2 regions of the Kitasatospora sp. NPDC032150 genome follow, and region 1 is predicted to be linked to the other one. Evidence: riboswitches for the same ligand, from Rfam matches in the RefSeq annotation. Region 1 holds a riboswitch; the other holds the start of a gene.
The links. Region 1 has a riboswitch for cobalamin ahead of ACZ5ON_RS20985 (cobalamin biosynthesis protein). Riboswitches for the same ligand answer to the same signal wherever they lie in the genome.
Positions count from the first base shown of each region.

Region 1 (5,051 bases):
GTCCCGGCTCGTACGCCTTGACGCCCTCGGCCAGCGCCCGTTCCAGGTCGAGCGAGCCGACGATCCGGTCCTCGGAGACGCCGACCGGCAGCTCGACGAGGTGCGCCGGGCGCTGCTCGGCGGGCTGCGGGGCGTGCGGGCCGTCCGGGCACTGCGGATCGGCCGCCGCGGGGTCGCAGGCGAACCGGCAGTCGGGCACGGTCGCGATCGACGGCAGCAGGCCGGCCAGCGCGCGCACCATGGTCGACTTGGCGGTCCCCTTCTCGCCGCGCACCAGCACCCCGCCCACCGCCGGGGAGACGGCGTTGAGCAGCAGCCCGAGCCGCAGGTCGGCCATGCCGACGATCGCGGTGAACGGGTACGGGAGGTCACTCATCAGCTCTCAGCTCTCCATCAGTCGCGGTGCACCGGGCGGAAGGAACGGCAGTCCGTCCGGTACCCCGCCCTCGATCAGCTTCCACAGCGCATCGGTGTCGGCGTGCTCCTCGATCAGGTCGCCGAGCCGGTCGAGCCTGGCCTCCCGGGCCGCCGCGAACGAGGTGTCCGGCGCGGGGACGAACTCCCGCCCGGACAACTCGGCGATCCGGTGCAGCAGTCGGCGGCGGAAGGCGTCGTTCTCCAGCACGCCGTGCCAGGTGGTGCCCCAGACCGGGCCGAGGCGGCAGCCGTCCAGGCCGTGTCCGCGGCCGTCGGTGACGAAGGCCTCGCCGCCCTCGACCGACACCACACCGTGGTGGATCTCGTAGCCCTCGACCCGCTCGCCGAGCGCCTCGCCGACCGGCCGGGCCAGCACCTTCTCGGCACCGAAGACCACCCGGGTCGGCAGCAGGCCGAGCCCGGCGACCTCGCCGGCCCTGGACTCCACCCCGTCCACGATCACTTGCCCGAGCATCTGGTAGCCGCCGCAGATCCCGAGCACCGGCAGCCCGGCGGCCACCCGCGCCTTCAGCGCGGGCTCCAGGCCGCGCTCGCGCAGCCAGGCCAGGTCGGCGACGGTGGCCCGGGTGCCGGGCAGCACCACCAGGTCGGCGTCGGCGAGCTCCTCGGGCCGGGTCGCCCAGCGGACCAGCACGCCGGGCTCCTGCGCCAGCGCGTCCACGTCGGTGAAGTTGGAGAGCCTCGGGAAGCGCACCACCGCCACCCGCAGGACGTCCCGGCCGACCGGCCCGCTCGCCTCCGCCCGGTCCACCACCGTGGTCAGGTCGAGCGAGTCCTCGGCGTCCAGCCACAGCCCGGAGAGCATCGGCAGGGTGCCGAGCACCGGGCGGCCCGTCAGCTGGCGCAGCATCTCCAGACCGGGTGCCAGCAGCCGGGCGTCGCCCCGGAACTTGTTGACGAACCAGCCCGCGACATGCCGTTGGTCCTCGGCCGAGAGCAGCGCCAGCGTGCCGTACATCGCGGCGAAGACCCCGCCCCGGTCGATGTCCCCGACCACCACCACCGGCAGTCCGGCGGCCGTGGCCAGCCCCATGTTGGCGATGTCCCGGTCCCGCAGATTGATCTCGGCCGGCGAGCCCGCGCCCTCGCAGACCACCACCTCGTACCGGCTGCGCAGATCGGCCAGGCACTCCAGGGCCCGCTCCAGCAGTACGGGCTTGCGCTCGCGGTAGTCCAGCGCGCCCACCTCGGCGACCGGCCTGCCGAGCAGCACCACCTGACTACGGCCGTCGCCGCCGGGCTTCAGCAGCACGGGGTTCATCGCCGCCTCCGGCTCGATGCGGGCGGCCTGCGCCTGCATCGCCTGGGCGCGGCCGATCTCGGCACCGTCGGCGGTGACGAAGGAGTTGAGCGACATGTTCTGCGCCTTGAACGGCGCCACCCGCACGCCCTGCCGGGCCAGCCAGCGGCAGATGCCCGCCGTGACCACGCTCTTGCCCGCGTCCGAGGTCGTCCCGGCGACCAGCAGTGCCCCGCTCATGCTCCTCCACTCCGCTCAACAGTCTCATCCGGGCCGGTCGTTCCCACTCCGCCGCTCACGACCGACCCCGCCGCCAGGTCCACAGCGCCCGCCCGGTCACGGTGACCGCCAGCGCCAACGCCCCGACCCGTCGGGAGAGCTGACACGCGCGCTCGATGTCCGCCACTTCAACCGGCCGCAACTCCCCACCGAGCACCGGCCGGTGCTCCACCCGCTCGCCGTAGCGCAGCGTCCCGCCCAGCCGCACCCCGAGCGCCCCGGCGAAGGCCGACTCGGCCTGCCCGGCATTGGGGCTCGGGTGCGCGGAGCCGTCCCGGCGCCAGACCCGCCAGGCGGTCCGCGGCTCGGGCGCGGCGGCCACCGCGAGCAGGGCGGTCAGCCGGGCACCGGGCCAGCCGGCCACGTCGTCCAGCCGGGCCGAGGCCCAGCCGAAGCGCAGATGGCGCGGCGAGCGGTGACCGACCATCGCGTCCAGCGTGTTGACGGCCCGGAAGGCGAGCAGCCCCGGCGTACCGGCCAGCGCACCCCAGGCCAGCGCGTTGACCACGGCGTCGGCGGTGTTCTCGGCCACCGACTCGACGACGGCGCGGGCGATCTGCTGCTCGTCCAGCGTGCTGGGGTCGCGGCCGCACAGGTGCGGCAGCCGCTCCCGGGCGGCGGCCAGATCGCCGGCCCGCAGCGAGTGGCCGATGGTCCTGGCCTCCCGGGTGAGCGAGGTACCGCCGAGCACCGTCCAGGTCGCGGCGGCGGCCAGCGCCGCCCGCCCGTACCGGCTGCGCCCGAGCGCCCGCTCGGCGAGGTGCGCCCCGGCCGCGACCGAACCGACGCACACGGCGGTGTACCCGGCGCCCGCCGCCCGCCGGTCGCGCCAGAGCGCGCGCTCCAGCCGCCCGGCGGCGGCACCGAAGACGGCTACCGGATGCCCGCGGCGGGGGTCGGCGAGGACGGCGTCGGCCAGGTAGCCGGCGACACTGCCCAGGGCGAAGGCGGCGGCGCGGTTCAGGCGGGGCACGGTGCGGACACGGCGGCGGAGGCGGACCGGAGGGCGGGCACGGCCCGGTCGAACGGCGGCCGAACAGCGGCCAGGGCAGCCTGCATCGCGTGCGTGTCCTCACTCAGGGTCCGCGCCCTGGATCGACGTACCGGGGGAGAGAGTCTCCTGGCTCCCGGGTCGGACACGCCCTCGGGCCTCCCAGCAGCCGGACGACCGGACCGCCGTGACCATGAGTCGAGCGTGCTCCCCGGTGACAGTGGCGGGACCGCGCCGGATTCGCACCGGCTTCCTCTGCATGCCTCCGTTTGGCTGAAAGATCCCACCACGGTCCGCGACCGGGAGTCAACAGACCGCGCGGAGGGCTTGATCACAGCCGCCTCGGCCGTCCAGCGCCCACCGCGCGGCACGCCGCACGGGGTGGCGTCGGCTCCGCGGAGCGCCCGGCTGCCCGCCCCCGCGAAGGCCCGGCCCGCCGTCCGCACGGACGGACTACGCCCCGGTGGCAGGCCAGCCGTGCGGAGAGTGGACTGGAAGGTACCGTCCACGAAGCTCACACCGGGGAGCGCCATGCGTTGGGGAACCGCCGCCGCCGTGGCGGCCACCGCAGTAGGAGCCGGAGCGGCCGTCATCCTGATCGGCCGAAGGGTGTCCGAGCGCACGGTCCGTCCGCAGCCCGGGAAGCCGGGCCAGGCGGCCACACTGCGGGTGCACGAGATCGCCGCCGGACACGTCACCCTCACCCGGGCCCCTCAGACCGTACGCGCGGGCCGGTACGCGTTGGAGTGGGCCGGCGGCGGCCACGCGGTGGTCGGCGGGGTGCTGCGCACCGACATCCAGACCGTCACCCGCCGGCTGGAGCGTGCCGACAGCGGCACCCTCGACGTCGGCACCGAGGTCGAGCTGACCCCCCGGGTCTACCTCGGTGACCCGGCCACCGCCCTCGGCCTCGACTTCACCGAGACCGCCGCCCAGGGCGACCTCGGAATGCTGCCCGCCTGGTACGTCCACGCCATGCGCGGCACCTGGGTGATCCTGGTGCACGGCCCGGGCGCCGACCGCACCCAGGCGCTCCCGGTGCTCCCGGTGCTGAACTCGCTGAAACTGCCGACGCTGACCGTGACCTACCGGGGCGACGCCGGCACCCCGCACTCACCGGACGGACTCGGCCACTTCGGCGAGACCGAGTGGCGGGACGTCGAGGCGGCCGTAAGGCTCGCCCTGGAGAGCGGCGCGGGACGGGTCGTGCTGTACGGCTGGTCGTTGGGCGCCACGATGTGCCTGCTGACCGCCGCCAGGTCCACCCGGCGGGAGTCGGTCGCCGGGCTGGTGCTGGACTCCCCGATCCTCGACTGGCAGGAGAGCGTCCGCCGGGAGAGCGTCCGCGCCGGCATCCCGGGTGCCCTCGCCGAGCTCGGCGCCCTGGCCGCCGAAGGCCGCACCAAGGTGGATCCGGCGGCCCTCGCCCGCCTCGCGGACGGTACCGACCTGTACCTCCCGACCCTGCTGCTGGGCAGCCAGGTTGACGGCATCGCACCGATCGAGGCCGCCCGCCGGCTGGCGCACCGCCGCCGGGACCTGGTGAGCCTGCACGAGGTGCCGGACGCGGAGCACGCCCAGCTCTGGAACGCCGACTCGGACGGCTACGCCGAGGTGCTGAGGCGCTGGCTCACTCCGCTACTCTGATAATCCGGTGACTCTCCGTAGATATTCAATCACACTGGCTGGAAGTATCGGGGTCCGTTTCCGGCTCGGATCTGACGGATGATCGATCGATTTGTTGGGTGCACGACAGTCAGAACAAGCCAACCATTCGAATGTCAAGCCCGGTTTGCGGGTTGTTGCCCGATCTCTTCCACCTCTTCACACCGGGCGGCCGAAGACGCGCCGAACCCGATGTGACAGAAGGCCGGTGCACGGGGAAGACTGCACGGCGTGACGTCTCGGAACCCGCGCGACCGTGATGCCCCGCTCCAGCCGACGATCGGTGCCGGTGCGACGGTGACCCGTCTGCCCGGTACGGCCCGCCGCGCCGACGGCGCGTTCCCCGGCCACCCCGCCGGAGCTCGCCGCCGCGCCCCGGCACCCAAGCCGGGGCGCGGGAGAGTCCCGGTGCCCGACGGTTTCCCCGCTCCGGCCGAG
Region 1 covers NZ_JBVIMH010000017.1:75,031-80,081, reverse strand. Annotated here, with positions in the region: gene ACZ5ON_RS20995 (putative cobaltochelatase) at 1-376, opposite strand, end outside; gene ACZ5ON_RS20990 (cobyric acid synthase) at 383-1,918, opposite strand; gene ACZ5ON_RS20985 (cobalamin biosynthesis protein) at 1,974-2,930, opposite strand; cobalamin riboswitch at 3,051-3,250, opposite strand; gene ACZ5ON_RS20980 (alpha/beta hydrolase family protein) at 3,480-4,595, shown strand; gene ACZ5ON_RS20975 (hypothetical protein) at 4,845-5,051, shown strand, end outside.

Region 2 (5,051 bases), on a different contig from region 1:
GGCCCAGCCCGCGCGGGATCTGCTCGCCGGCGGCGTACCGGTTGCCCCGGCCGACCTCTGCCTGGCGGGCACGTCCGGTGGCGGTGGCGTCCTCGATCACCTGGACCGTCACACCCTCGCGTTCGAGCTCCTCGGCCTCGGCGGGGGAGACGTACGCCTCGATGCTGATGCTCCGGTCGGCGCCGCGATGGGGACGTCCGCCGACGTCGGGCCGCTTCTCGCGGAGGAGGGCGTGCAGGACGGCTGGATCCGCGGCGGTCACCCGGACCCGGAGAATTCTGTCGCGATCGGACATGGCGACCTCTTCCGGGCGCCGTCGCGGAGTCCGGCTCCGCTGCTGACGGCGCCGCGTGTGTACTCCGTATGTTTACGCGGTACTTTCAGCGTGCTCTTCCGTCGTAGAACGAGTCAAGGGGCGCATCGGGCATCCGGCTCAGCAGGCTGTCCAGCCCGGCCAGCAGCTCCTCCTGGTCGTCGTAGTCCGCCAGCAGCGGGACCAGCGCCCGCAGCCTCGGGTACCGGTCGGCGGGCAACCGGTGCAGGCCCAGGCGCAGCATCGGGTCCGGCTCGTCGGGGTCGTCGATCACCTGGCGCTTGTCGACCAGCAGGCAGCCCAGGTTCCAGGCCACGAACCTCCGGTAGATCATCAGCGAGGTGGCGTGGTCGAAACCGGCCCGGCCGAGTACGGCGAGGAGATGCTCGGTCAGTTGCAGCACCGGGGCGGGGCGGCGGGCCATCGGGACGCTCAGCGGACGGATGGCCACCAGCGGCAGGATCTCGGGGTGGGCGTGCGCCACCGAGGCGGAGGCAGCGGCGATCCGGCGCAGTTCCGCTCGCCAGGCCTGGCCGCCTCCGGCCGGCGCGGTGGCCTCGGCCGAGCTCCGCAGCAGGGTGATCACCTCGGCGAAGTAGGCCTCCACCAGGCCGTCCAGCAGGGCTTCCTTGCCCGGGGTGTAGCGGTAGATGGCCATCGACTCCACGCCCAGGTCGGCGGCCAGCCGGCGCATGGTGAGCGCGCCCAGGCCCTCCCGGTCGACCAGCGAGACGGCCGTGGCGAGCACCAGGGGCCGGCTCAGCCGTCCGCGCTTCTCGGGAGAGCCCCGCTCGGGCTCCGCTGCTGCCATCTCCGCCTCCCTCGCCGTGCCCGCGGGGATCGGTCGTCAGCTGACAACAGAAGGATACAAGCCACGCACCGGCCGTCGGGAGGATCGGGCGCACCGCAGCTCAGTCCTGGTGGCCCAGCACCCCGTGTGCCAGTACCTCGGCGACGGCGGGGTCGACCAGCCGGTAGCGGATGATCCGCCCGTCGCGCTCGCCGGCGACCAGCCCGGCGGCGCGCAGCAGGCGCAGCGCCTGGGAGACCGCCGGGTCGCGCATGCCGGTGGCGACGGCGAGGTCGGTGACGGCGAGCGGTCCCGTCTCGTGGAGGGCGAGCAGCAGGGAGAGCCGTCCCGGGTCGGCGAGCAGGGCGAAGCGTTCGGCCCAGGACCGGACGTGCTCGGTGTCGCCGATCGCGGCGATCGCCTCGCAGACCCGGTGCCCGTCGATGGTCCTGCGGTCGGCGCGGTCGGCGGGGACGAGATGCATGACAGGCATTCTCGCAGCAGTGTCACCTGTGATACCCGACACCTGCACAGCTGTGCAGGCTTGCAGCGGTACCGTACGGCCCCCTACCGTTGTGCCCGCCGTGGTGCTCGGGAAGACCGGTGACGGACTCTCAGGAGTCCCAGACCGGAGCGGCCCTCGCCACTGTGATCGGGAAGTACCGGCACCATCCCCGCCCCCGCCAGGGACGGGCGGCCACTGGACGAGAACGCGTCCGGGAAGGCCGGGTGCGGGTGCGTTCGACCCGTCAGCCAGGAGACCGGCCACGGCATCTCACGAACTGATCCACGAGGTGCTGGAGCGTGACCCGCAGATGACCCTGCCCAGAACCGATGCCGCTCCGGCGGCGGCCCCCGCCCTGCCCGCCTTCCGCTGGAAGCGCGAGGACACCGTACGGACCGCCGGTCTGATGGCGGTGATCCTGGCCATGCACGTGCTGGCCTTCGGAGTCCTGATCCTCCTGGTGGCGCCGGAGAAGTACCAGGTCGGAACCCAGGTCTACGGGATCGGCCTCGGCGTGACCGCGTACACCCTGGGGATGCGGCACGCCTTCGACGCCGACCACATCGCCGTCATCGACAACACCACCCGCAAGCTGATGGCCGACGGCAAGCGCCCGGTCTCGGTGGGCTTCTGGTTCGCGCTCGGCCACTCCTCGATGGTGGTCATCATGGCCGCGCTGGTGGCCGGCGGTGCCGCGCTGGCCGGGACGCTGATGGACGACCAGTCCACGACCCACCAGGTGCTCGGCATGATAGGCACCACCGCCTCAGGGGTGTTCCTCTACCTGATCGCCGCGCTCAACCTGGCCGCGCTGGTGGGGATCGCGAAGGTGTTCCGGGCGATGCGCGCGGGCCAGTACGACGAGCGCGAGCTGGAAGCGCACCTCAACTCGCGCGGTCTGATGAACCGGATCCTCTCCCGGGCCACCCGCTCGATCACCCGGCCGGGCCAGATGTTCCCCGTCGGCATGGTGCTCGGTCTCGGCTTCGACACCGCGACCGAGGTCACCCTGATGGTGATGGCGGGTTCGGGTGCGGCGGCCGGTCTGCCCTGGTACGCCATCGTCTGCCTGCCCCTGCTGTTCGCGGCCGGAATGAGCCTGTTCGACACCCTCGACGGCACCTTCATGAACTTCGCGTACCAGTGGGCGTTCTCCAACCCGGTTCGCAAGGTGTACTACAACCTGACCATCACCGGTCTCTCCGTCGCGGTCGCCTTCATCATCGGGACCATCGAACTGGTCGGCGTCCTGCACGAGAAGCTGGACCTCACAGACCCGGTGACGGGCTGGATCGCCGGACTGAGTCTGGACAACGTCGGGTTCGTGATCGTCGGCCTGTTCCTCGTGGTCTGGATCGCGGCGATCGGCTACTGGCGCTTCGCCAAGGTCGAGCAGCGCTGGTCCTGAACCGGGCCCTGGCCGACCCGCGCCGATCCCCGGACAACGTACAACCCGCCCGGCTTCCGGGCAGGTTGGTGGTCGGCCGGGGATCGGGGGAGTCGTACTGCCCAAGACCGAGGCGAAGCCGCACAACTGGCGGATCGGGGGTCGGGAGTACGGCCGGCACGAGGAGCGCCGCGGCCGCCGCTCCGCGTACCAGTCGCCGGTGCCGGCCCGCAGCGCGCTGGTGGTGATCGACATGGTGCCGTCGCCGACGCGGGCGCGGCCCGCTGCGACAACTGGTCGCCCTCCAGGACTGGGGCGACGGCTGGCTGCTGGGCGACGGCACGCCCACGGCCACCACCACCGACGCCTCCCGGGAGGCGGAGCGCGTACACGGCCTGCTCGGCACCCGGATCCCCGAGCTGCTGCTCCCGGGCGCCGACGGCGAGCCGCACGACCCCGTCGCCGCCCCCGCCACCGTCATCTACTGCTTTCCCGGAGCCTTCGCCCGGCCCGAGTCCTACCCGCCCGGCTGGTCCGCGGTACCCGGCGCGCCCGGCTGCACCCTGGAGTCGGTGACCTACCGGGACCGGCTCGCCGAGTTCACCGCAGCGGGCGCCGCCGTGCACGGCGTCTCCACGCAGCGACCGGACGAGCAGCGCGCCTTCGCCGCGGCCGAACGCCTCGGCCTCCCGCTGCTCTCCGACCTCGCCTTCGGCTTCACCGGTGCACTGCGCCTGCCCACGGTCCGGGCCGCCGGAACCACCAGGCTGAAGCGGCTGACCCTGGTGGCCGACCGGGACGGCGTCATCCGCGAGGTGCTCTACCCCATCCTCGACATCACCGCGAGCGTGACGGCGGCGCTTGCTGCGGTCCGGGCGCTGTGACGCGCCGGGACCACCCGATCCGGTCATGCCGTCCGCCCATCGGCCCGCTGAACGGGCGGGGTCCGGTCCGGCTCCGTAGGCTCGGTCCATGTCTGATGCGTACGCGGTCCGACGGGAGCGGCTGAGGGAGCACTGCAGCGCCTCGGGGTTCGACGCGGCGCTGATCACCCGCTCGGCGAACGTCCGCTACCTCACCGGCTGCCCGCCCTGCGGTGCGAGCCTGCTGCTCACGCGCGAGCGGGTGCTGCTCGCGCTGCCCGACGACCTGCCGCCGGACGACACCGGCCAGCACGCGCTCGGCGAGGACATCCCGCGGCTGGCGGTCCCGAGGGAGACCGACACCGCCCTGGCCGCCGTCGAGGCGGCGGGCCGCCTGCGGGTGCGGGACGTGGGGGTGGAGGAGCACGACCTCACGGTCAGCCGCCACCGCCGCGTCACCGAACTGCTGCCGGACGCCCGGGTGGCCGACCTCTCCCGGGCCGTCGAGCGACTGCGGGTGGTCAAGGACGAGCACGAGATCGCCGATCTGCGGATCGCCGCCGAGATCGCCGACCAGGCGCTGGGCGAACTGCTGGAGTCCATCCTGGTCGGCCGCACCGAGCGCCACCTGGCGATGGAACTGGAGCGCCGCATGATCGACCACGGCGCCGACCGCGCCGCCTTCCCGGTCTCCGTCGGCACCGGCACCCACTCCGGTATGGAGGGCCACCAGCCCACCGACCGCCGGGTCGAGGAGGGCGACTTCCTCACCGTGGTCCTCGGCGCGCAGTACCGGGGGTACGGGGTCTCCACCGCCCGCACCTTCGTGATCGGCGCCGCTCCCGCGCCCTGGCAGGTGGAACTCCACCGGCTGGTCTTCCGCGCCCAGCGGGCCGGCCGGGAGGCGCTCGGCCCGGGGGTGCCGCAGAACGTACCCGACCAGGCGGCCCGCGAGATCCTGCAGGCGGCCGGCCACACCGAGCACTCGCCCCGTCCGGTCGGACACGGCATCGGCCTGGAGATCCGGGAGGCGCCGCGCCTCGGCCCCACCGACATGGGTAAACTGGACAACCGCGTACCGGTAACCGTCGGCCCAGGAGTTCACATCCCGGGCAAGGGCGGGGTCCGGATCGAGGACACGCTCGTCGTACGCCCCCTCGAAGAGGGCGGGCCCGAGCTGCTCACCATCACAA
Region 2 covers NZ_JBVIMH010000002.1:406,721-411,771, forward strand. Annotated here, with positions in the region: gene ACZ5ON_RS04195 (hypothetical protein) at 1-295, opposite strand, end outside; gene ACZ5ON_RS04200 (TetR/AcrR family transcriptional regulator) at 381-1,124, opposite strand; gene ACZ5ON_RS04205 (ArsR/SmtB family transcription factor) at 1,225-1,587, opposite strand; cobalamin riboswitch at 1,672-1,887, shown strand; gene nicT (Nickel transporter NicT) at 1,919-3,016, shown strand; partial or broken gene ACZ5ON_RS04215 (peroxiredoxin) at 3,265-3,879, shown strand; gene ACZ5ON_RS04220 (M24 family metallopeptidase) at 3,968-5,051, shown strand, end outside.
Region 2: it holds a riboswitch for cobalamin, as region 1 does, so the genes downstream of both, nicT (Nickel transporter NicT) here and ACZ5ON_RS20985 (cobalamin biosynthesis protein) in region 1, are expected to answer to the same signal.